3 regions of the Micromonospora sp. NPDC002575 genome follow, and region 3 is predicted to be linked to each of the others. Evidence: riboswitches for the same ligand, from Rfam matches in the RefSeq annotation. Region 3 holds a riboswitch; each other region holds the start of a gene.
The links. Region 3 has a riboswitch for cyclic di-AMP ahead of ACFYWL_RS11985 (coiled-coil domain-containing protein). Riboswitches for the same ligand answer to the same signal wherever they lie in the genome.
Positions count from the first base shown of each region.

Region 1: it holds a riboswitch for cyclic di-AMP, as region 3 does, so the genes downstream of both, ACFYWL_RS07920 (NlpC/P60 family protein) here and ACFYWL_RS11985 (coiled-coil domain-containing protein) in region 3, are expected to answer to the same signal.
Region 2: it holds a riboswitch for cyclic di-AMP, as region 3 does, so the genes downstream of both, ACFYWL_RS18260 (C39 family peptidase) here and ACFYWL_RS11985 (coiled-coil domain-containing protein) in region 3, are expected to answer to the same signal.

Region 1 covers NZ_JBIARA010000004.1:59,717-65,722, forward strand. The annotation lists gene ACFYWL_RS07915 (NlpC/P60 family protein) at 21-1,037, shown strand; cyclic di-AMP (ydaO/yuaA leader) riboswitch at 1,248-1,388, shown strand; gene ACFYWL_RS07920 (NlpC/P60 family protein) at 1,455-2,441, shown strand; gene dcd (dCTP deaminase) at 2,605-3,183, opposite strand; gene ACFYWL_RS07930 (pyridoxamine 5'-phosphate oxidase family protein) at 3,310-3,882, shown strand; gene ACFYWL_RS07935 (zinc metalloprotease) at 3,954-4,937, opposite strand; tRNA gene ACFYWL_RS07940 (tRNA-Gly) at 5,181-5,254, shown strand; gene ACFYWL_RS07945 (helix-turn-helix transcriptional regulator) at 5,346-5,891, opposite strand.
Region 2 covers NZ_JBIARA010000011.1:172,057-178,062, forward strand. The annotation lists gene ACFYWL_RS18250 (hypothetical protein) at 1-226, shown strand, start outside; gene ACFYWL_RS18255 (hypothetical protein) at 378-1,151, shown strand; cyclic di-AMP (ydaO/yuaA leader) riboswitch at 1,684-1,826, shown strand; gene ACFYWL_RS18260 (C39 family peptidase) at 2,046-2,921, shown strand; gene ACFYWL_RS18265 (helix-turn-helix domain-containing protein) at 3,083-4,180, shown strand; gene ACFYWL_RS18270 (hypothetical protein) at 4,219-4,722, shown strand; gene ACFYWL_RS18275 (CDP-glycerol glycerophosphotransferase family protein) at 4,739-6,006, opposite strand, start outside.
Region 3 covers NZ_JBIARA010000006.1:135,153-147,507, reverse strand. The annotation lists gene ACFYWL_RS12040 (RNA polymerase sigma factor) at 1-65, shown strand, start outside; gene ACFYWL_RS12035 (hypothetical protein) at 187-699, opposite strand; gene ACFYWL_RS12030 (CsbD family protein) at 933-1,106, opposite strand; gene ACFYWL_RS12025 (heavy metal translocating P-type ATPase) at 1,175-3,451, opposite strand; gene ACFYWL_RS12020 (hypothetical protein) at 3,464-4,486, opposite strand; gene ACFYWL_RS12015 (heavy-metal-associated domain-containing protein) at 4,518-4,727, opposite strand; gene ACFYWL_RS12010 (metal-sensitive transcriptional regulator) at 4,876-5,178, shown strand; gene ACFYWL_RS12005 (DUF305 domain-containing protein) at 5,347-6,003, opposite strand; gene ACFYWL_RS12000 (hypothetical protein) at 6,087-6,554, opposite strand; gene ACFYWL_RS11995 (heavy metal translocating P-type ATPase) at 6,665-8,686, opposite strand; gene ACFYWL_RS11990 (YibE/F family protein) at 9,021-10,520, shown strand; cyclic di-AMP (ydaO/yuaA leader) riboswitch at 10,687-10,817, shown strand; gene ACFYWL_RS11985 (coiled-coil domain-containing protein) at 10,822-11,847, shown strand; gene ACFYWL_RS11980 (carbonic anhydrase) at 12,030-12,355, opposite strand, start outside.

The DNA of each region.
Region 1 (6,006 bases), on a different contig from region 3:
GGTCGGTTGCGAAGGAGTCGGTGCCGGTGGCAACCATGCCCCCTCATCGTCATGCCCCGGAACGGTCAACCGCTCGCCCGGGTGGTGCCCGCCGTTTCGCACGCCGCCTGCTCACCCTGGTCGCGGCGGTCGCCGTCGGCGCCGGGACACTGACCGCGCCCGCGTACGCCGAGCCGTCGGTGGACGAGATCGAGGCGCAGATCGACAAGCAGTGGGAGCAGCTTGAGCCCACCATCGAGCAGTACAACAAGGTCCGCGCCCAGCTCAAGGTGAACCGTGAGAAGGCGGCGGAGGTGCAGAAGAAGATCGAGCCGCTGGCGCTCGAGACAGAGCTGGCCATGAACCGCGTCGGCGACCTCGCCTCCCGCTACTACATCTCGGGCCCGTCGCAGGACATCGGCGCGCTGCTGGTCAGCACCAAGCCGGGCACCCTCGCCGAGCAGCTGACCATTCTGGACCGGCTCGCCGCGCAGGAGCGCAGGCAGGTCGAGGGCGTGCTCGCCGTCCGGGCGAAGTACGACACCGAGAAGCAGAAGCTCGACACGCTCATCGCCTCCCAGGAGAAGCAGACCAAGGAGCTGGCGGCGAAGAAGACCAAGATCAACGCCGAGATCAAGCGGCTCCAGGCGTCGATGCCGAAGACCGTGGTGTCCACCGAGGGCTGCCCGACGGTCACCGGCGTGGTCAGCTCGGCCGCCCGCACCGCCATCCGGACCGCCTGCGCCCAGGTCGGCGACCCGTACGTCTGGGGCGCCACCGGCCCGAACTCGTTCGACTGCTCGGGCCTGACCCAGTACGCCTACAAGGCCGCCGGGATCCACCTGACCCACTTCACCGGCGCCCAGTGGAACGAGGGACGCGCCATCCCGCGTTCCGAGGCCCGCCCCGGTGACCTGGTGTTCTTCTTCAGCGACCTGCACCACGTCGGCCTCTACATCGGCAACGACAAGATGGTGCACGCGCCCCGGGCCGGCAAGCCGGTCAACGTGAGCAGCATCAACACCATGCCGGTGGCCGGCTTCCGCCGACCCGGCTGACCCGGACCGGCCCCCGCGAAGGCCGCGCCGCGCAGCACCGCCCGAAGGCCCCCGGTCACCCGACCGGGGGCCTTCGGCGTGCGGCGGGCATCGAAGCCGACGAGGGGCCTGTACGGTGTGTCACGGCCCGTCGGGTTGCGAAGCGATGACGCCCGTCTCTACTCTGGCCAATTGTCGGCCGGTAGCTGCACCGCCCAGCCGGGCGGTGACGGTGCGACACCGCCGAGTCGCCTCCGGGCGAGCCGGGGACCCAGGTACGCCGGGGTGAATCCGCAGCGGCGCTGCGGTAGGGCGCTCTCCCTTCCCGCCCGAACCCGTCAGCTAACCCGGTAGGCGGTAGAGGAAGAAGGAGAACGGAGCCCGGTGGCACACCATGCCCCGCGGCGCCCGTCACGCCGGACGGCCGACGCCGACCGGATGCCGGCTGCGCCGCGTACCCGCTGGTCACGCTGCACCACCGCCCTCGCCGCCCTGGTCGGCGTCGCCGTCGTCCTGACCGGCGCACCGACCGTGGCCCACGCCGACCCCTCGGTCGCCGAGATCGAGCGGCAGATCGACGAGGACTGGAACAAACTCGAACCGCTCATCGAGCGGCACAACGCCACCCGCCAGGACCTGGCCGCCAAGCGCAGGCAGGCCGACGCGCTCGCCGCGCAGATCGGGCCGCTCCAGCGCCAGGTGGACGAGGCGATGAGGAAGGTCGGCGGCCTCGCCGTCGAGGCGTACAAGGGCGACAACATCTCGGTGGTCAACGCCCTGCTCGGCAGCCGCACGCCGAGCCAGATGATGGGGCAGTTGGAGCTGCTCGACCGGTTCGCCCAGCGCCAGCAGCACGACGTCCAGGCGGTCGTCGACCTCCGCGACGAGCTGGCCGCGAAGAAGCAGCCCCTCGACGAGATGGTCGCCCAGCTCGCCCGCACCGAGGCCCAGCTCGCCGCGAAGCGGAAGCAGATCAACGCCGAGATCGACCGCCTGCAGAAGCTGCGGCTGAAGGTGTACGGCAACGGTGGCGGCGGCCCGCTGAAGCCCGCCCCCTGCCCGGCGTCCTACCCGGGTGGCGGCGCGGGGACGGCGGTGAAGTTCGCCTGCGCCCAGATCGGCAAGCCCTACGTCTGGGGCGCGGAGGGCCCGAACTCGTACGACTGCTCGGGGCTGATGCTGGCCGCCTGGGCGAAGGCCGGCGTCTCGCTGCCGCACAACGCGGCCCAGCAGCGGTCGGTGACCGCCAGGGTCAGCCGCGCCGACCTGCGCCCCGGCGACCTGGTGTTCTACTACTCCGACCTGCACCACGTCGGCATGTACGTGGGCGGGGGCTGGGTGGTGCACGCCTCCCGGGCCGGCGTCCCGGTGAAGATGAAGCGCGTCGACGACGGCCCGATCCACAGCTTCGGCCGCCCCTCCTGAGGTGCAAGGAGGGGCCCCTTGTTAACGCATACGGTCGAGAAGGGGCCCCTTCTCACACCCCTGTGGCGGAGGGCGGCGCAGCGCGCCCCAGGAGGAGCGGGGCGTCCAGCGGAGCGGGGCGTCAGCGGGTCGGCGTCAGTGGGGCGGCGTCAGCGGGTCGGCGTCAGCGGGGCGGCCAGGTGCGCCAGTTCTGCCAGGAGCGGCTCGGGGTAGGGCCACGCTGGCCCTGGTAGCGCGAGCCGTAGACCGCCGAACCGTACGGGTGCTCGGCCGGCGACGACAGCCGGAAGATGCACAACTGGCCGATCTTCATGCCCGGCCAGAGCGTGATCGGCAGGTTCGCCACGTTGGACAGCTCCAGCGTGACGTGGCCGGTGAAGCCCGGGTCGATGAAGCCGGCCGTGGAGTGGGTGAGCAGCCCCAGCCGGCCCAGGCTCGACTTGCCCTCCAGCCGGCCCGCGAGCTGGTCGCCGAGCGAGATCACCTCCAGCGTGGAGGCGAGCACGAACTCGCCGGGGTGCAGCACGAACGGCTCGCCGTCGGGCACCTCGATCATGGAGGTCAGGTCGTCCTGCTGCACGGACGGGTCGATGTGCGTGTAGAGGTGGTTGTTGAAGACCCGGAAGAGCTTGTCGAGGCGTACGTCGATGCTCGACGGCTGCACCAGGGTCGGCTCGAACGGCTCCAGCGCGAGCGTGCCGGCCTTCAGCTCGGCGACGAGGTCGCGGTCGGAGAGCAGCATCGCAACACCATAGCGAGGTGGGTCGGCGGGCCTGGTCAGCGGGGCTGGTGAGCGAGCCTGCGAATCGGGTGCCCGACCCGCGCGTCGCGCTTCGCGTGTCGTACAGGTGTTCGATAGGATGTCGGCATGGCTTCCTGGTCCGAATTCGCCGCTGACGAGCCACGACTCGCCGACGGGATCCGTCACCTCATGCAGCAGTACGGGCCGGGCTTCGGCTACCTGGCCACCGTCCGCGCCGACGGTGGGCCCCGGGTGCACCCGGTCTCCCCGGTGATCACCGACGAGGGGCTCTTCTGCTTCGTCGTCGACTCGCCGAAGCGGCGCGACCTCGAACGCGACGGCCGCTACGCGCTGCACTCCTTCCCGCCGGAGGACAGCGACGACGAGGCGTACGTGGCCGGGCACGCCCGACCGGTGACCGACCAGGCCCGGGTGGCCCGGCTCGCCGAGATCGGGCGGGCCGCGCCGCAGGTGGACTGGCGGCTCTTCGAGTTCACCGTCGACGTGGCGATGCTGGCCCGGCGCGGCGACGCCGGCACCGTTCGCCCCGGCGAGGCGACCGACCGGCCCGCCGTGCAGGTCTGGCTCGACCCCGGGGCCGCCGACGCCGCTGGCACCGCCTCGGGCGGGGGCGCTGTGGGCGTACCGGATCGGCGGTCGGCCCTCGGCGGGCGCGGTGCCCATCGTGCGGCGGCCTGACCCCCACAGACGCCGGTGCCGGCCCGTCGGGAGACGGAGCCGGCACCGGGGCGATCAACAGCAGTGGTACGTCAGGGGGCGCGGTAGGCGTCCCACGCGGTCAGCATCCGGGCCGCCTGGCCGGCGGTGAACTGGTACATGCACGTGTCGTAGGTGTAGTCCATGAAGTTGGTGATCGGGTCCAGCCCGGCCGCGGTGCAGGTGTCCCGGCCGGTCGGGCACTGGTACGCCGGCGAGGCCTCCGCCGGGGTGTCGCTCACGCCGTCGCCCGAGCCGGAGCAGCCGCCCTGGAAGGTGTGGTAGAGGTTCAGCCAGTGGCCGACCTCGTGAGTGCCGGTGTCGCCCTGGTTGTAGTTGGTGGCGGTGCCGCCCGGCAGCGACTCGCCCAGCACGACGACGCCGTCCATGTTGTCCAGCCGGCGCTTCGGGAAGGTGGCCCAGCCGAGCAGGTCGTCGCTCAGCTCGCCGAGGTAGACGTTCAGCGTGTTCTTGCCGCCCTCGCGCAGCGAGCTCTTCATCGAGCGCTCAGCCGAGGAGCCCTGCACGATCGGGTACCACGCCGGGTTGGTGACCCGGTTGATCTTCTGGAGCTGGAAGCTGAAGGCGGTGGCCGCGCCGCCGGTGGCACCGCTGTAGGACTGGTTCAACACGCTGATCTGCGAGTTGATCATCGAGTCGGGGATGTTGCCACCGGCGCGGGTGCTGTCCTCCTGGATGACGTGCACGATGACCGGGATGGTCACGGTGGCGAGCGCCGCGGCGCCGGCGCCGACCCGGAAGTTTGCCCGCTCGCGCAGGGCGGCGGCGAGGTCGGCCTCCCGCTCGCGGGTCTCCTTCGCGGTCAGTTCGTTCGGCTCGTGCTTGGCGTGCGCGCCGGCCTTCACCCGGGCGTCCGAGTGGACGTCGGCCGGCTCGGCGCACGCTTCGGTCGGGGCGGCGGAGAAGGCCGAAGCGGCCGGGACGACACCCACGGCGGCGGTGCTGAGCAGCAGCGCGAGGGTCGTCGACGCGACGCCGGCGGTGCGCCGGGTCAGCAGGTTGGGACGGAGTCCCATGGGCCCACCTCTTTCTGGCGGCGCGGCAGGGGGTGTGTCGCGCCGTGGCTTGAACGTGCGGGAGACGTTACAACCGATCGAGAGATTTGAGAATGGGCATATGTTGCCGCGGTGAAAATCCTACGCACCATCGATGGCCTGCGGATCTTGGTCGCCGGGGTGTCGGCGTGGTCGGGATGGTGGAGCACGTGAGGGGGTGCCTGGGTGCAGGCGGCGACGGCGTCGGGTACAGTGGGTCCGCCTGCGGGTGTAGTTCAATGGCAGAACATCAGCTTCCCAAGCTGACAGTGCGGGTTCGATTCCCGTCACCCGCTCCACGCACGAAGGCCCTGGTCAGGACGCAAGTCCCGAGCCAGGGCCTTCGAGGTTTCAAGGTCAACGATCATGCGGCGTGCCATTGGCGTGCCATTAGCCCTGTTGGCCGTCGCTAGGAGTTGGGGCGGCGAGTAGCTCGACCAGCACTCCCCAGTGCGCGACGCGTCCGCGGTGCTGCCTTGCCTGAAGCATGAGGTTCGCCACCACCAGCGATGGGTCGCTGTCTGGGATCTCAACCTTCAGGTTCTTTTGGATCCATGACCTGACCTCGCTCCACCTGTAGAACATGGTGCCCTCGCGGGCGGGGTTGATCGGAGGTGGGAAGGTGCCCGGCCCTCGATCGCCCGTGGCGTATCGCCGCACAGACTCTCTGCTCTGCCCGATGCGACCGGCGATGTCGGCAAGCGTCACCAGATCTTGATCGAGTACACGAAGCGCGGTCAGGCCAGCGTGGTCGAGGGTCTTGACTGCGGAGGTGATCGCGTCCGCCATCGTGCTGGCCTCTCGATCGAACTCTGCGATCGGAAGGCCGTTCTCTGTGCCGAAGGCCGCGTCATCGCAGCCTTCGGCACAGAGAGTGTCCAGTTCATCATCGGTAGGCTGCCGATCGAGCACCAACGTGAATACGTGCGTTGTCATGGCCTACCTCCCTTCGCCTCACATGGTCGCGGAGGTTCCCGCGTAGGGTGAGGGGTGGGTGTGGATCTCCGTGAAGCGGTCGAGCTGCTTCGCGTGGGTCCCAGGGTTGCGGGGG
Region 2 (6,006 bases), on a different contig from region 3:
CACCGCCGTCGCGGGCTCCGCTGCCGACGAATCGGCGGGAGCCGCCGTTTCCGTGTCGGTCGCGGGCGCCACCGCCGCCGCGGACGCCGCCGGCCCCTTGCCTCCGGCCGACGCGCCGCCGCCCGCCGAGGCCGGGCCCCCGCCGGCCGCCACGCCGGCCCCGCAGCGGGTGCCGGCCGGGTTCGTCCCCACCGCCGCCGGCCCCCGCGCGCCGCCTGCCGCCTGAGCCACGCGGCGGGCCCGCCCGCCCGCACCGTCGCCGACGAACCCACCGCTGCCCCCGCCCGCCGGGTCCGGCCGCACACGCCCCGCCGTACGCGCCCCGCCCGGCGGCGGCGCGGATCCCTTTCCGCCTCCACCCCCGTGAGGTGCCGACCATGGACATCGTGCTCTACCAGTTCCTGACCGAGGTGCCGCTGGCCGCCGCCATCTGGTCGGTGCTGCTCGTGCTGGCGCTCACCGTGCTCGCCGTGCTGGTCGCCCGCCCGGAGCGGGACCGTCCGCCCGCCGCCGAGCCACCGTCCCGGCCCGCCGCCCCGCCCGCCCCCGAGGCCGCCGACCTGCGCCGGTACGCCGAGGAGGTGGCCGTGGCCGCCGCCGGGGCCGCGCAGAACGCCCGCCGCCGGCGGGCCGCCTGGACGGCCGCCCAGGACGCCGCCGAGCGGGCCTGGCAGGCGTACGACGAGGCGGAGACCGCCGCCCGGCGCTTCCGCGACGCGACCGCCCTGCCGACGCCGCACACCCCGCGTACCCCGGCCGAGTACGCGGCCCGGGAACGCTGGCTGCACCACGCCGCCACGGCGGCCCACCTGCGGGGAGAGCTGTCCATCGGGCAACTTTGCGACGTCTTCGCCCGCCGGGGCGGATGGGACCCCCGGCGGCACCCGGTGGAGCAGGAGGTCGTCCTGGCCCGGGCCGTCCGGGACGGCAGGCTGGCCCGCTACCGCGCCGCCGCCGCACGCGAGCGGGCCGCGTGGGACGACGCCGAACTGGCCGCCGAAGCCGCCCGGGCGCTCGCCGCCGAGGCGTACGCCGCCGCCGAGCGGGTCCGGCCCGCCCGGGTGCCGGCGGCCAGCGCAACGGCCTCCAGCAGGGCCCTGAAAGCCCTCGGCTGGCACCCACCCCGCTGGCACCCAGCCCAACTCGGCTAACCACCCCACCCCAACCCACCCCGGCCCGGCCCGGCGCGGCCCGGTGCGGTCCGGTGCGGCCCGGTGCGGTCCGGCGCGGCCCGGTGTGGCCCGGTGCGGCCCGGCGCGGTGCGCCGCGGCCCGGCCCGACTCGGTGCGGTGATCAAGAGATTTGCGTCATCGTGGAGATCAACCCTGACGCTTTTCTCTTGATCACCGGGGCGAGTCGGGCCGGGGTGAGGGGGCGGGGGCGAGGGGCCGGGGCGGGGGGTGGGTGGGGCGTGAGGCGGGTCACGGGTTTGGGGGATCGGGCAGGCGGAGCATTCTGTTCGACCGGGGGCGTTATTCGCCGGGGATTCGCGGCTCGTCGTCCCGTTGCGGGGCGGCTGACGTCGGATGAGTCGGCAGTCCCATTGAGTCACGTCAGTATCCGAATGGCCCGTAAATTTGCCGGCCGTTGGATGTTTAAGCAGGTGGCGGGGGGTTGGCAGGGCTTCCGTCGGCCAGTAGTGTCGGCCCGTCCGGTGCGGTACCCGATCGCAACAGGCGACGCCGCGCCGACCCGCTCAATCGTGACCATCACGAACCGGGGACCCATTGCACGTCCGGGGTGAATCCGCGGGCCACGGCCTGCGGTAGGGCGATCTTCCCGCCCGAATCCGTCAGCTAACCCGGTAGGCGGTGTCGGAAGGAGTTCCATCCTCGTGCAGCACGAACCCACCCCCCGGGTTGTTCCTCCACCACGGAGCCCGGTGCTCGCGTCCGCCGCCGTCGAGCCGGCGCACTGACCGTCGCACCCCTTCTCGTACGCCCGCCTGAGCGGGCGCCCCAGAAAGCGGACCCCATCGGCCGCGGACACGTCCGTGCCGCCGTGCGCCGACGCGCGCCCGGGGCCTCCGCTTCCGCCCCCGCCCCGTGGAGGAACACGTGAACGATCAGCTCAAGCGGCACCTGCGGCGACTCGCCACGGAACGCCCCTACCAGGTCGTCGCCGGCTCCGCCGCGGCGCTCCTGCTGGCGTCCGGCACCGGTGCGCTGCTCGCCGCCGCCGACGACGCCCCCGCCCCGCAGCAGGCCACCAGCGCCGCCGTGACCGAGGTGGCGCCCCGGCTCGACGACGCGGCCAGCCGCGCCCAGGCCCGGATCGCCGCGCCGCTCTCGGCCGCTGCCCCGCCCAGCGCCACCCCGTCGCCGAGCGCCACCTCGGCCACCCCGAACCCCGACCTGACCGCCTCGGCGACGCCGAAGAAGACCACGGCGAAGCCGGCGGCCCCGAAGCCGCCCTCGTCCAAGGTCCTCGACTACGACTACGAGGCCCAGAGCACCTACTACTACTGCGGCCCGGCGGCGGTGCGCAACGCGCTCTCCGCCACCGGCGTCGACGGCGCCCAGGACGACCTGGCCGCACGTCTCGGCACCACCGAGATGGGCACCAACTCGGCCTACGACACCACTCGGGTGCTCAACGAGATGGTCAAGGGTGAGCCGTACCGGACCCGGCTGATCCCCGGCGGCGCCGCCACCTCGGCGGAGGCGGAGCGGCTCCGGGCCGACGTGGTGAAGGCGGTCAGCGCCGGGCGTGGCGTCGTGGTCAACATCGCCGGCGACGCCACCGACGTCGACGGCGGCTGGCACTCCTTCCCCGGCGGCCACTACATCGCCGTCGTCGGCTACCGCGACTCCGGGCGCACCGTGCGGATCGCCGACTCGGCGGACCCGGCCGTCCCGGCGTACTGGATCAGCACCGCATCCCTGGCCCATTGGGCCGCGACGCGGGGCTACTCGGCCTGACACGCCCTCCCCCCGCCGGCCCCGGCTCCCTTCCGAAGGGAGCCGGGGCCGGTGCCGTCTCCGGGGAGGCCGGGGCGGGCGGGTGAAGCGGCAATTCCCGGTCGGCCGGAGGGTCTCGTGCACTGGCCCGTTCCGACGCCCGGGTGTGCGATTATCGCACTATGGCTGATGACCAGGAGTGGTGCTCCGTCGGCGAGCAGGTGCGGCACGCCCGGCTGTCCCTGGGGCTGTCACAGCAGGACCTGGCCAGCGCGGTGGGCCTCGACCGCACCATGCTGGCCAAGGTCGAGGCTGGCACCCGCCGGCTGGATGGCCTCGAACTGGCGCGACTGTCGCGCGTGCTGCGGGTGTCGATGGACTACCTGATCGAGCCACGGCCGGCTGTGCTGTCCCGGCGGGCCGCGCCGGTGACCGAGGAGGTTGGCACCGACGCCGCCCGTGCCGCCGAACGCCTGGAGATCGCCCTCGTCGAGTGGCTTCGCGACGTACGGCAACTCGTGGGGCTCGGCGTGTTGCGGACCCGTCCACCGCTCCGCTACCCGGGCACGGTCACCGCCGAGGACCAGGCCAGGCAGGCAGCGCAGTGGCTCAGGCGAGAGTGCGGGATCGACGATGGGCCGATCGACAGCATCGTCGAGGTCTGCGAACGTGCCGGCCAGTGGACGCTGGTGACCAATCTACCCGGCGACGGGGCGTCGCTGATCGAGGCTGACCTCGCCGTCGCGGTGGTGAGCACCTCGGGCGATCCTGGTCGCCGCCGGGCGACGGCCGCGCACGAACTGGGCCATCTGATCATTGGCGACGAATACTCCAGCGATCTGGGTGTCAGCGCCTCGCGGACGCACCGAGAGTCCGCCATCGACGCCTTCGCAGCGGAGCTGCTGCTGCCCGTCCAGGTGCTCGCAGCCGCGCGGAATGCCGACCGGATGACCCGGGACCAGCTGGTGGGCTACGCGGCTCGGTACCGTACCTCCTGGTTGCTGGCTCTGCGGCAGGCGGAGCAGGCAAAGGCCATCGATGCGTCGACCCGGCGGCTCTGGAGCCAGAACCGGCCCACCCGGGCCGAGTTCATGGAGGCTCTGGGCTGGGTTCCGCAGCCGGACCTCGCATCGGTGCGGGTGCCGCCGACCTACGCGCACGCGGTGATGGGGGCGTTGCGGACCGGCCGCATCACCCGAACCAGGGCTGTCGAGCTGATGCACGGCCAGATCACCGAGCCCGACCTGCCGGACGACGACGACCTGGAGATCGAGCCGTGATCCGGCCGCCCCAGACGCCCGTCCTGGTAGTGGACACCATGGTGCTTAGCCACTTCACTCTCGCCGACCGGCTCGACGTCCTGCACGACCTGCTGATCGACGCGGAGTGCTGGACAACGCAGGTGGTGATCGAGGAGCTCCGGATGGGCTCGGCCATGCGGCCCGAGCTGGCGGTGGCGTGTGAGGCGGATTGGCTGGGTGTCGCCCGCCTGGACACGCTCGATGAGATCCGGTGCTTCACGAGATGGACCTCGTTGCTGGGCGCCACGGAGCGGAACCTCGGCGAGGCGTCCGTCTTCGCTGCGGCTGAGCTGCGAGGAGGCATTGCGATAACGGATGATCGGGACGCTACGAGGGTCGCCCGCAAGAACCGGGCACGCGTGCACGGCACCATCTGGCTCCTCGCGGGAGCGTGCCGTGCGGGTAAGCAGACCGAGGCGGCTGCAGGCAGCCTCATCGAGGGGCTGCGAGCGACGGGCGCCCGCCTGCCCTGCTCCGGGTCGGAGTTTCCCGCGTTCGCCCGCCGGCACAACCTGCTGTGACCGACGGGCGGGACGCTCAGGCGGTGGGGGAGTGGGTCATCGCGTCGGCGGCGCGCGGGGTCGGCGGGTTCCAGCCCGGCTCCAGCTCCCGGCGGGCCGCCGCCAGGAACGCCTCGGCGTACGACTCGGCCGGGAAGTCGCCCAGGTAGTGTGCCCGGGTGCCCCAGCGGGCCGCCGCCTTCGGGTCGGTGTCCAGCAGCAGGCCGAGCACCTCGTCGAGGTTGCCCGCGTCGCGCCGCAGCACGTAGCCCGAGCCGGCCAGCGGGAACCGCTCGACGAACCGGTCGCCGTCGCCGGCCATGTCCGTCACCGCGTACGGCTTGCCGGAGTAGAGGTAGTCGGAGATGACCCCGGAGACGTCCGAGACGAGCGCGTCGGAGCGGTTGACGCAGTCGACCAGGGACAGCTCGCGGCTGGCCGCCGCCCCGAAGACGTGCTGCCGCCCGGTGCGGGCCCGGTCCGCCGCCAGCAGCTCCGTGAGCCGGGCGAGCTGCCGCGCCGACGCCGGGTTCTGCCCCGTGTACGGGTGGGCGCGCAGGATCACCGTCGCGCCCCGGGCCAGCAGCCCTCGTACGATCGTCTCGCCCACCGGCAGCGAGCAGTAGTTGGCGTCGGCGTGGTGCCCCGTCCAGGTCGGGGTGTAGAGCACCGTCGGGTTCGCCAGGCCGGTGGCCGGCGCGCGGCGTACCTCGATCGACTCGACCTGCGGGCGGCCGACCACGACGAACTTCTCCGCCGGGATGTCCACCCCGGCGCGGGCGTACCGGTCGATCGCGGCCCGCCCGGCCACGAAGTTGCGGTCGAACAGCGCCGTCACCGGGTTGGCGCTCGGGGCCTTGTCGCTGTCGCCGTGGTGGATCTGCACGTGGGTGAGCTGCGAGAACCGGATGCAGTGGCTGTTCTTCGCCCCGTGGTTGACGTAGAACGCCACCTTCAGGCCCGGCACCAGCGCCTCGTCCATCGCCTTCAGCGTCGGGCAGTAGACCACCGGCGCGGTGGTGGCCGCGGCGATCGGGGCCAGGAACTCCGGCTCGCGCACCATCACGAAGAACGGCCGGCCGATCCGCTCCAGGTACGGCAGCCACATGGTGACCTGGTATTCCGACCCGGGCGGGGCGGAGAAGTGCAGCAGGAACTCCGGCCGGTGCGCGCGCAGCGCCCGGGCCACCGCCGAGCCGCCCGCCCCGGGCCGGAACCGCCGCCTCGCCAGGTCCGCCGCGACCGCCCCGGCCCCCGCGCCGACGGCGAGGGCCGCCAGCAGGGCCACCGCCGCCGGCAGCGCCA
Region 3 (12,355 bases):
GCCTGCCCGCGCCCGCCTCGGCTGCCCCCCGCCCCACGCCGCCGCGCCCCGCCTCGGCTCGGTGATCAAGAGAAAAGCGTCAAAATTGATCTTCGGAATGACGCAAACCTCTTGATCACCGAGCCGGAGGCGGGGGGCGTTAGCTGCAGGAGGCCCACATCGTCGAAGGCGATGGCACTGCCGGCGTCAGGCGTGGCAGTCTCGGGCCAGCTTTGGTGGGATGTCGACGAACGTCTCGCCCAGCCACTTCGCCGGGCTGGCCGCCTTCGCGCCCCCGTCGAGCTGCTTCGCCACGTCCCCGATCAGCTTCTCGATCTCCGGATCCTCGGCGCGCGCCGCCTGCTTGCGTACGTCGCTAGCCAGCCCCGCGATGGTCCGCTTGAGCCGGTCGTTGAGCTCGTCGGGGGTGGTCTCCTTGTCCCGGGTGGCGGCGGCCGAGTCGGCGGCGAGCTTCTTGCTCCCGGCGAGGATCAGCCGGTCGACCTCCCCGCACACCTCGACGGTGTTGGCGGCGGTCACGCCGGGTGTGGACGCGGACGGCGTCGAGGTGGCGGCAAACGGCTCGACGGAGTCGGTCGGCGCGGTGGAAGCGGTGGGCGCGGTGGGCGCGGCTGCCGGGTCGTCGGCGGTTTCGCCGGACTGGCAGCCGGCGGCGAGTGCGACCAGGGTCACCAGGGCGGCGGCGCGGAGCGCGGTCACGGCAGGACGAGACATGTTCTCCCCGTTCGGTGGTGGACCGTCCCAGCATGCCGGTCGCCGTCCACCTGCGCCGCGCCGGCCCGCCGAGGCACAGACGCCCGCCGAGGCACAGACGCACGCCGAGGCACAGACGCACGCCGGGGCACGAACAGCAGCGGCCGGCACAGGGCCACGAACGCGCGCGCCGGGCCGGCGACAGGGGCCGGTCCGGCGCGCGCGACGGGACGTACGACTCAGCTCTTGAAAGCGTCCTTGATCTTCTCGCCGGCCTGCTTGAGGCTGGCCTTCGCCTGGTCGTTGCGGCCCTCGGCCTCCAGCCGCTCGTCGTCGGTGGCCCGCCCGGCACCTTCCTTCAGCTTGCCGGCGGCGTCCTCGGACGCGTTGGCGATCTTGTCATCGATACCCATGGGAACCTCCAACGTTCACTGCGGTGGTGCGACACCCACCCAGTACCCCGACGTCGCCCGCCGAACCCTCAGGGCCGGCGGGCCGGCTGGAAGCGGCGCAGGCGGAGGCTGTTGGCGACGACGAAGACCGAGGAGAACGCCATCGCCGCGCCCGCGATCATCGGATTGAGCAGGCCGGCGGCGGCCAGCGGCAGCGCGGCCACGTTGTAGGCGAACGCCCAGAACAGGTTGCCCCTGATGATCCCCAGGGTGCGGCGGGACAGCCGGATCGCGTCCACGGCGGCCGTCAGGTCCCCCCGCACGAGGGTCAGGTCGCTGGCCTCGATCGCCACGTCGGTGCCGGTGCCCATGGCCAGGCCCAGGTCGGCCTGGGCGAGGGCGGCGGCGTCGTTGATCCCGTCGCCGATCACCGCCACGGCCCGGCCGTCGGCCTGGAGCTGCTTGACCACGTCGACCTTGTCGGCGGGCAGCACCTCGGCGGTCACCTCGTCGATGCCGACCTCGGCGGCCACCGCCCGCGCCACCGTGGCGTTGTCGCCGGTGAGCAGGATCGGGGTGAGGCCGAGGGCGCGCAGCCCGGCGACGGCCGCCGCGCTGGTCGGCTTCACCACGTCGGCCACGGTGAGCACCCCCCGGGCCCGGCCGTCCCAGCCGGCCAGCACCGCCGTCCGGCCGGCGGCCTCCGCGCCGGTCACCGCCCGTTCGAGCTTCTCCGGTACGTCGAGTCCGCGCTCCCGCAGCAGCCGGAGCCGCCCGACGACCATTTCGCGGCCGTCGACGGTGCCGGTGACGCCGAGCCCTTCGACGTTGGCGAAGCCGGTGACCGGGGCGAGCGGGCCCACCTCGGCGGCTGCGGCGGCCACGGCGCGGGCGATGGGGTGCTCGCTCGCCGCCTCCAGCGCCCCCGCGAGCCGCAGCAGCTCGGCGGCGTCCTCGCCGTCGGCGGGGAGCGCGTCGACCAGGGTCATCCGGCCGGTGGTGACGGTGCCGGTCTTGTCCAGCACCACCGTGTCGACCTGCCGGGTGGATTCCAGCGTCTCCGGGCCCTTGATCAGGATGCCGAGCTGCGCGCCGCGCCCGGTGCCGACCAGCAGGGCGATCGGGGTGGCCAGGCCGAGGGCGCACGGGCAGGCGATGATCAGCACCGCCACGGCGGCGGCGAACGCGGCCGTCGGGCCGGCCCCCGCGCCGAGCCACCAGCCGAGGGTGCCGGCGGCGAGCGCGATCACGATCGGCACGAACACCCCGGAGATCCGGTCGGCCAGGCGCTGCACGGCGGCCTTGCCGGTCTGGGCCTGCTCGACGAGCCGCGCCATCTGGGCGAGCTGGGTGTCGCCGCCGACCCGGGTGGCGGTGACCACCAGCCGGCCCCCGGCGTTGATGGTCGCGCCGACGACGGTGTCGCCGGGGCCGACCTCGACCGGCATGGACTCGCCGGTGAGCATGCTGGCGTCTACGGCCGAGGTGCCCTCGTCGACCACGCCGTCGGTGGCGATCTTCTCGCCGGGGCGGACCACGAACCGGTCCCCCACGGCGAGCCGGTCCACCGGGACCCGGGTCTCCACGCCGTCGCGCAGCACGGCGACGTCCCGCGCGCCCAGCTCCAGCAGGGCGCGCAGCGCGGCACCGGCGGTCCGCTTGGCGCGGGCCTCGAAGTAGCGGCCGGCGAGGATGAACACGATCACCCCGGCCGCCGCCTCCAGGTAGATGTTGCCGGCCCCGTCGGTGCGGGTGATGTCGAACCGGAACGGGTGGGTCATCCCCGGCTGGCCGGCGTCGCCGAGGAACAGCGCCCACAGCGACCAGCCGAACGCGGCCAGGGTGCCCAGCGAGATGAGGGTGTCCATGGTGGCCGCGCCGTGCCGCAGGTTGATCAGGGCGGCCCGGTGGAACGGCAGGCCGCCGTAGGCCACGACCGGCGCGGCCAGGGTCAGCGACAGCCACTGCCAGTAGTCGAACTGCCAGGCGGGGACCATGGCGAGGACGACCACCGGCACGGCCAGGGCCACGGAGACCCAGAGCCGGGTACGCAGCCCGCGCAGCTCGTCCACCGGCTGGGCGGCGGTGGCGGTGGCCGACTCGGGCGAGGGCGAGGGCGAGAGAGGGGGTGGCAGGGCGGCCGTGTAGCCGGTCTTGGTGACGGTGGCGATCAGGTCGTCGGGGGTGACGTCGTCGGCGTACGAGACGGTGGCCTTCTCGGTGGCGTAGTTGACCGTGGCGGTCACGCCGTCCATCCGGTTGAGCTTCTTCTCGATCCTCGCGGCGCAGGACGCGCAGGTCATGCCGCCGATCGCCAGTTCGATGCGGTTCGGTGCGACCGGTAGCGGTCGCGTGGGCGAGCTCATCGTTGCCTCCCGTCAGTCGTGCCCGTGCCCGGGGGCGCCGTGGCCGGCGTCGACGGTCGGGGTGCTGGTGGCGGCCGGTACGCCGGTCGCCGTCGGTGCGCCCGTCATCGCCGGTACGCCGGTCGTCGTCGGTGCGCCGGTCGTCGTCGGTGCGCCCGATGCGCCGGGGCCAGCTCCGGCGGGGGTGCTGGCGACGACGGTGAACTCGGCGGTGCGCACCACGTCGCCGTGCCGGAAGTCCAGGTAGAGCCGGTAGCTGCCGGCCGAGGGGAACTCGGCGGAGAACGTGACGCCCGGCCCGGCGGGGGTCGTCCCGTCGTTGGGCGCGCCCTCCGGGTGCACGTGCAGGTATGCCAGGTCGCCTTGGCGCAGGGCCACCAGGTGCCCGTACGCGCCGAGGTACGGCTGGAGGTCGGTGACCGGCGTGCCGTCCCGGCTGACGGTCAGGGTGAGCCGGCTGGCCCGGCCGGGCTGGACCCCGCCGGCCAGGGTGACGGTGTAGCCGTCGACGGTCGTGGCGGTGGCGGGCGGCGGCAGCGGTCGGGCGGCGAGCGCGCCGGGAACGGTGACGTCGACGCCGAGGGTCAGCGCCGGCCCGCCGGCCGGGGTGAAGTCGGCGAACGCCCGCCAGACGCCGGGGCCGGCCAGCGGGGACGCGACCCGCCAGGTGCCGTCCGGCCCCGCCTCCGGGTGGACGTGCCGGAAGCCGGAGAGGTCCCGCCGGGCGACGATCAGGTGCATCGGCTTGTCGTGCGCGACCTCGTAGCGGGTGACCGGCTGCCCGTCGGGGCCGGTGATCCGGAAGGCGAACTCGCCGGCCGGGGCGGCCAGCGGGGCGAGGGTGTAGCCCCGGTCGGAGACGAGCAGCCCGCCGGGCAGGTGGGCGGCCGGGGCGTCCCCGGCGTCGGCGTGGGCGTCGTGGCGGGTGTCGGCGGCGGGGGTGACGGGGCCGACCACCTGGCCGACCCCGTACGCCGCGCCGAACACCGCCGCCAGGCCGAGGGCGAAACCGCTCAGCTTCGTCGCCGTGTTCATCGTGTGCCTCGACTTCTCCGCAGGGGCGGCGTCACGCGCCGACGAGGGTGTATCCGGCCTCGTCGACGGCGGCGCGCACGGTCTCGGTGTCCAGCGGGCTGTCGCTGGTGACGGTGACCTGGCCGCCCTCCAGGTCCACCTTGACGTTGGTGACGCCGTCGATCGCACCAACCTCGGTGACGACCGAGCCGGCGCAGTGCCCGCAACTCATCCCCCGCACCTCGTACGTCGTGCTGACCATCGCTCTCTCCTTCCGCTGCACCTCACGTTACCCCCGGGGGGTAATGGTGAGGCGGACCACTGGCCTGGAAACGCCAGGGATACCGGGTGGGGGTATCCGCCAGGTCGAACCGTAACATACCCCTGAGGGGTATGTTAATCTCGGTCGCATGACCGGACCCATGCCCGCCCCGACCCGGGGGTACACCGCCAGCAAGGACCAGTTGCTCGCGCGGCTCCGCCGCGTGGAGGGTCAGGTCCGTGGCATCGAGAAGATGGTCGACGAGGACCGCTACTGCATCGACGTGCTCACCCAGATCTCCGCGATCCAGGCGGCCCTGGACAAGGTCGCCCTCGGCCTGCTCGACGGGCACGCCCGGCACTGCCTGCACGAGGGCGCCGTCGAGGGCCGGGCCGACGAGATGGCCACCGAGATGATGGCCGCCGTCGGCCGCCTCATGAAGCGCGGCTGACGCCGCCGGCGCGCCGAAGGCCGCGACCGCGACCGCGGCGCGACTCCCCGGCGCGACCGACACTCGCTTGATCAACTTCATGTCGGCGACATGGGGGCATCCCGAGCCGCGGATACCCCCACCTCGCCGGCATGGCGCACAGCACGACCCGGCCGTCCGATCCGGCCGTCAGAGCCGGGCGAGGATCTTCCTCATCTGGTCGATCTCGCCCTGCTGGCTAATGGCGATCTGCTGGGCCAGCGCCTTGGCCTCGGGGTTCGCCCCCTCGGCCAACTCTTCCCGCGCCATGGTGATCGCGCCCTCGTGATGGGCGATCATCGTGCGCAGGAACTTCCGGTCGAAGTCGACGCCGCTCGCGCCGGCCAGCTTCGTCATGTCCGCCTCGGACATCATCCCCGGCATCGCGTGGTCCATCTCCGGCATGCCGTGCCCGTGCCCCGGCGCGGGCGACAGGACCGGCCGGCCCCACCCCGCCAGCCAGCCGGTCATGGTGGCGACCTCCGGGGCCTGGGCGGCCTTGATCGCGGCGGCGAGCCGCTTGACCTCCGCGTCGGCGGCGCGGGTCTCGGCCAGCTCGGCCATCTCCACGGCCTGCCGGTGGTGCGGGATCATCATCTGGGCGAACATCACGTCGGCGTCGCCGAACGCGGCCGACCCGCGCGTGGGAGCCCCGGAAGCGATGGAGCTGGCAGTGGCGGCGCCGGCGGCCGGCTCGTCGTGATTGGGCGAGCCGTGGCCGGCGGAGCCGCAGGCGGCCAGGGTGAGGACGGCGGTCAGGGCAGCGCCGGCCAGGGCAGCGCGGCGCGCGACAGTACGAGTGGTCACGGTGAATCCTTCGGTCTCGTCACGTGCGTGGGCAGGACGGGGACGCGGGTCACCGGCGGAGCCGGGCACCGCGCCGGGCCGTCCTACGTACGCGACACCGAGACCTCGGCCAGCCGAAGTCCGAGCGGGCGGGGTGGCGGGGCACGCGGTCCGGCGGGCACGCCACCGGCCTGCCTGCCGGGCGGGCCGGGTGCCCGGGCACCGGTCAGCAGGAGCACGGCGACGAGCAGGGCCACCCCGAGGGCGCCGAGCATCGCCAGGCAAACGCTCCACCCGGACGGCCCGTCGGCCCGACCACCGCCCGCGCTGCCGGGGAACGCCACAGCGCCACCCGCGCCGCCGACAAGCGCCCCGGGGACACCCGCGGCCTCGGCGTGCACCGCCGGGGCGGGGTGGCCGTCGCGTGGTGTCGCCCCGTCGTGGCCGGCGTGGGTGCCGCCGGAGTGTGCGCCGTGGCCGAGGGTGTGCATGGCGGCGAGGCCGACCAGGGTGCAGAGCAGCAGCGCGAGGCGACCCCACCGCCCGCCCGCCGCCGCCGTCGTCGTCCGCACACCACCACGCTAGAGCCTCGCCCGAGGTCGACCTGCCTCGCCTCGCCCGTGGATGCAGGGGCGCGGAACGTGGCCCGACGCGCACGCCGGATTTGCGGCCCCGGCCGGGATCAGCCGGGGGTGAGGCGGACCCTGCGGAGCAGTTGGGCGTTCAACGCCACCACGATCGTGGACGCCGACATCAGGATCGCCCCGACCGCCGGGCTCAGCGCCACCCCCGCCCAGGCCAGCGCCCCGGCGGCCAGCGGCAGGGCCACCACGTTGTAGCCGGCCGCCCAGGCGAGGTTCTGCACCATCTTGCGGTACGACGCCCGGGAGAGCCGGGCGACCGCCGCCACCCCGCGCGGGTCGGACGAGGCGAGCACCACCCCGGCGGACTCGATCGCCACGTCCGTGCCGGCCCCGATGGCGATGCCCACGTCGGCGCGGGCCAGCGCCGGGGCGTCGTTGACCCCGTCGCCGACCATCGCCACGGTCAGCCCCCGTCGTTGCAGCTCGGTGACCTTCCCGTCCTTGTCGGCCGGCAGCACCTCCGCGAAGACCTCGTCCACCCCGGAACGGAAGCCGAGGTCGGCGGCGACCGCGTCGGCCACGGCCCGGGCGTCCCCGGTGATCATCGCGATGGTGCGGATGCCCTGGGCGCGCAGCTCGGCGATCGCCTCGCGGGCCTCGGAGCGCACCTCGTCGGCGAGGGCGAGCGCGCCGAGCACCGTGCCGGGAAGGCGGACCAGGTGCAGCACGGCCGCCCCCCGCCCAGCCCAGTCAGCGGTGGCCTGCTCCAGCTCGGCGGGGAGGCCCGCGCCCAGCTCGCGCAGCAGCGCCGGGCCGCCCACCGCGTACTCGGTGCCGTCGATCGTGGCCCGCACCCCACGGCCCGGCAGGGCGCGGAAGCCGGTGGCCGGCGCGGGACCGCCGCGTTGCTCGGCGGCGGCGACGATCGCGCGGGCCAGCGGGTGCTCGCTGTCCGCCTCGACGCCGGCGGCCAGCCGCAGCAGTTCGTCCTCGCTGGTGCCGGCGACGGCCGCGACGCCGGTCACGGCGTGCTCGCCCCGGGTCAGGGTGCCGGTCTTGTCGAACAGCACCGCGTCGACGGTGCGCATCCGCTCCAGCGCGAGCCGGTTCTTCACCAGGATGCCGGAGCGCGCCGCGACCGCCGTGGACAGCGCGATGACCAGCGGGATCGCGAGCCCCAGCGCGTGCGGGCAGGCGATGACCAGAACCGTGACGGTCCGCACGACGGCCTCGTCGGTGTCGCCGAGGGCGGACCAGACCACGACCGTGACCACGGCGGTGGCGGTGGCGACGTAGAACAGCCAGGCCGCGAAGCGGTCGGCGAGCACCTGGGCCCGGCCGCTGGAGCGCTGCGCCTCGGCGACCATGCGCTGGATGCCGGCGAGGGTGGTCTCCTCGCCGGTGGCCTCCACCTCGACCCGGATCGCCGAGTCCGTGGCCACCGTGCCCGCCACCACCCGGTCGCCGACCGACCGGGCTACCGGACGGGACTCGCCCGTGATCATGGATTCGTCCAGCTCGGCGGCCCCGTCGACGACCCGGCCGTCGGCCGGCACCCGACCGCCCGGCCGGACCAGCAGCACGTCACCGACGCGCAACTCGGCCACCGGGACGCGCTCGGCGCCGCCGTCGGGGCGGACCCGCTCCGCGTCGTCGGGCAGCAGCGCGGCCAGCGCCGCGAGGGCGCCCCGGGCCTGGCCGATCGCCCGCATCTCCTGCCAGTGCCCGAGCAGCATGATGGTGACCAGCGCCGCCAGCTCCCACCAGAAGTCCAGGTCGAACGCGCCGGCGCTGGTGGCCAGCGACGCGGCGTATGCCACGCTGATCGCCATCGCGATGAGCAGCATCATGCCGGGCGCCCGGTCGCGCAGCTCCCGGACCGCGCCGACCAGGAACGGCCAACCGCCCCACCAGAAGACCGCCGAGCCGAGCACCGGGCCGACCAGGGCCCGGCCGGGGAACTCCAGCGAGTAGCCGAACCAGTCCATCACCATGTGGCTGGTGACGACGATCGGCAGGGTCAGCGCGAGGCAGACCCAGAACCGGCGGCGGAACATCTCCGGGTCGTGCCCGGCGTGCTTGTCGTGCCCGGCGTGGTTGGCGTGCGCGTCGTGGGCCATGGTTCCAACATGCCCCGCCGCCCGTCGAAACGGCAGCGTGTCGGGCACATGGCGGTATCAGAGCGCCCGGAACACCGCCATGTCGCCGACATGGTGTCGGCCGACCTGCGTTCGCAGGTGAGGGTGGCTACGATTCCGGGCGATGGGACGCGGTCCGCTCCCGGCGGCTCGTGAGGAGGGGCGGGGCTTCGGGCGGTCCTCGGGGGCGGGCGGGTCCCCGAGGGGTCGACCGGGTGTGGTCGTCCGGGCAGTCGGCCCGGATCGATCGCCCGCGACGCTGAACCGTCCGGGCCGCCGAGCCGTATCCCGCGCTGACACCGTTTGGAGATCGTCGATGGGCGCCGACCACAACCGACCCGCTCCGCCCACCCCACCGGGGGTGCGGCGGGTCCTCGTCGCGACCGTGGTCCCCCTCTTCGTGATCACCGTGATCGCGGCGGCCGTCCTGTGGCCCCGCGACGGCGGCCCGGAGGTCGACGGCAGTTCGCCGGTGCCCCGCTATCACGGCACGGTGACCCGGGTGGTCACCGAGGAGTGCCCGCCGCAGCCGGAGACGCCGGAGGGCGGCGGGCCGGGCGTCGCGGACGGCCCGTGCGGCACGGTGACCGTCCGGGTGGAGCAGGGGCCCGACGCCGGGCAGCAGGTCGAGACGCCGATCCCGACCGGCCCCGGCGCGCCCACCGTCGCCGTCGACGACCGGATCGTGCTGGTGAAACTGACCGACCCGGCCGACCCGGCGGCGAGCGCCTACAACATCGCCGAGCACCAGCGCGGCACCCCGCTGATCTGGCTGGCGGTGGTGTTCGCGCTGGCGATCGTCGCGTTCGGCCGCTGGCGGGGGGTGGCCGCCCTGGCCGGGCTCGCCGCCACCTTCGCCATTCTGCTGACGTTCGTGCTGCCCGGCATCGGCGCGGGCGGGTCGCCGTTGCCGATCGCCGTCGTCGGCTCCGCACTGATCATGTTCGTGGTGCTGTACCTCACCCACGGGGTCACCGCGCAGACGTCGGTTGCCGTCCTCGGCACCCTGGGCAGCCTGGTGCTCACCGGACTGCTGGGCACCCTGGCCACGGCGGCCACCCACCTCACCGGGTACGGCAGCGAGGACGCCACCACCCTGTCGATGTTCCGGGGCGACGTGGACCTGCACGGCCTGCTGCTGGCCGGCATCATCATCGGTTCGCTCGGGGTGCTCGACGACGTCACCGTCACCCAGGCGGCCACGGTCACCGAGCTGGCGCACGCCAACCCGGGGTTGTCCCGGTTGCAGCTCTACCGGGCGGCCACCCGCGTCGGCCGGGCGCACATCGCCTCCACGGTCAACACGATCGTGCTGGCGTACGCGGGCGCGTCGCTGCCGCTGCTGCTCCTGCTCACCGCCGACTCCCGCCCCGTGACCGAGATCCTGACGAGCGAGTTCCTCGCCCAGGAGATCGTCCGCAGCGCGGTCGCCACGCTGGGCCTGATCGCCGCCGTGCCGCTCACCACCGGGCTGGCCGCCGTGGTCACGGCGGCAGGACGCACAGCGGCGGAGCGCACGGCGGCGGGACGCACGGCGGCGGGGCGCAACGCAGCGGGGCACTCCACGGCGGGGCACACCGGCACAGGGCACCCTACGGCGGGGCACGCCGCCGCGACCCGCCCCGGCCCGGCGGGCGGCGGGGACGTGCCGGCGGCGCGTACCCGCGGGGGCGGACGGCGGACCGCGGACCGCGATCTCGCGCTGGAGGCGCTCGGCGGCGGCCGGGCGGTCGGGGGGTTCCCCGACGACCAGGCCACCACCCACCCCCCGGCCGGACGGCCGCACCGAGAAGGAGGCACGGACACCGCATGGTGACACTTCGCAGCGTGACCGATGGCGGCATCCGCCCTGAGAAGCGCATCACTGATTACCGACGGCGATTACGAAATGACGCTTTTAGTCGGCATCCGGACGTAGCTCCCCGCATGGCCTCTCGGGTAACCTCGCTGCCGGTCACCGCCGAAGGCGCGAAGCGGCGCCTGCGGTGCCGCCGCCCAATCGCCGCGAGGCGAGCCGGGGAACCAGGTGCCCGGGGTGAATCCGCGCGAGCGGTAGGGGCCGCTTCCGCCCCGAACCCGTCAGCTAACCCGGTCGGCGGTCGATGGAAGGGAACATTGTGACGGCACCCCTGCACCGCTGGTTGACACCCGTGGTGGCCGTGCTCGCTGCCCTGGCGGTCGTCGCCGGGCCGGCCGCCCCGGCGCTCGCCCTGCCCGCCGCCGCCCCCCAACCCTCGGGGCACGAGGAGGACGACGAGCCCCAGCTCATCACCGACGTGATCGAGGCGACGAACCGGGACTACGTCCAGGCCAAGTCGAAGCTCGAAAAGTCCAAGAAGCGCCAGGCGCAGCTCGCCGACGAGGTGCGCAAGGCTCAGGAGGAGCTGGACGCGCTCGCGCCGCAGGTCGGCGAGATGGCCGCGCAGTCGTACCGGACCGGGCGGGTCGGCGCGATGGCGATGCTGCTGGAGAGCAACAGCCCGGACTCGTTCGTCAAGCGCGCCTCCGCCCTCGACGAGCTGAACATGGTCAACGCCAACAAGCTGGCCGAGGTCAGCGCGGCGAAGAACCGCGCCGAGCAGGCCAAGCTCGCGCTCGACGCCGAGGTGCGCGAGCAGCAGAAGCAGGCGTCGGTCATGGCGAAGAAGAAGCACGACGCCGAGAAGGCGCTCGCGCTGGTCGGCGGCAAGGGCTTCACGGGCGGCCTGGTCAACGCCACGTCCCCGGTCGCGAGGATCGCGCCGGGCCGGTCGTCGGACGGCAGCTGGCGGCCGGAGTCGTGCAGCGAGAACGACCCCACCACCTCCGGCTGTGTCACGCCTCGCACGCTGCACGCCTACAAGGAGGTCAAGCGGGCCGGCTTCAACCGGTTCGTGGGCTGCTACCGGCCGGGCGGGCCGTGGGAGCACCCCAAGGGCCGGGCCTGCGACTGGTCGCTCCAGAACAGCGGTTTCTCCCCCTGGCACAACAACGACACCCGGATGTACGGCAACAATCTCGCCGCGTTCCTCATCCGCAACGCCGACCGGCTCGGCATCTACTACGTCATCTGGAACCGGCAGATCTGGTTCCCGGCGAACGGCTGGAGCTCCTACAGCGGGCCGTCCAACCACACCGACCACGTGCACATGTCGCTGCTCTGACGCCGCGTGCCGCGCATGCCGAGAGGGGCCGTCCCGCTGCGGGGGCGGCCCCTCTCGTCGGTTCTCGGGCAGTGGTGTGCGGCAGGCGACGGTCGTAACGCCAAGGGCTGGCGAGCGCCAGGCGGTGGGCGCCGGGTGGCGGTGAGCGCCGGGCGGTGTTGTGCGTCAGGCGGCGGTGAGCGTCAGGCGGCGGCGCGGGTCGGGGTGGCGTCCGCGGCCATGGCGGCCGGCACGGCGGCCACCGTCCGCACCCCGCCGGCACTGAGCCGGTACGACATTCCGACGACCGCGCACCGGCCCGCGTCGACCTCGGCGGCGAGCACGGTCGACCTGTCGAGCATCGCGTCGACCGTGCACGCGATGTGGATGTCGACGATCTCGTCGATGTCCTCGATGCCCCGCTCGGCGGCCCGGCGCAGGCTGGGCAGCACGGCGTCCACCACGGCCCGCAGGTTGCCGGCGGGCTGGCTGCCGGTGCCGGCCGCCGCCCGGGCCGCCTGCACCGCCC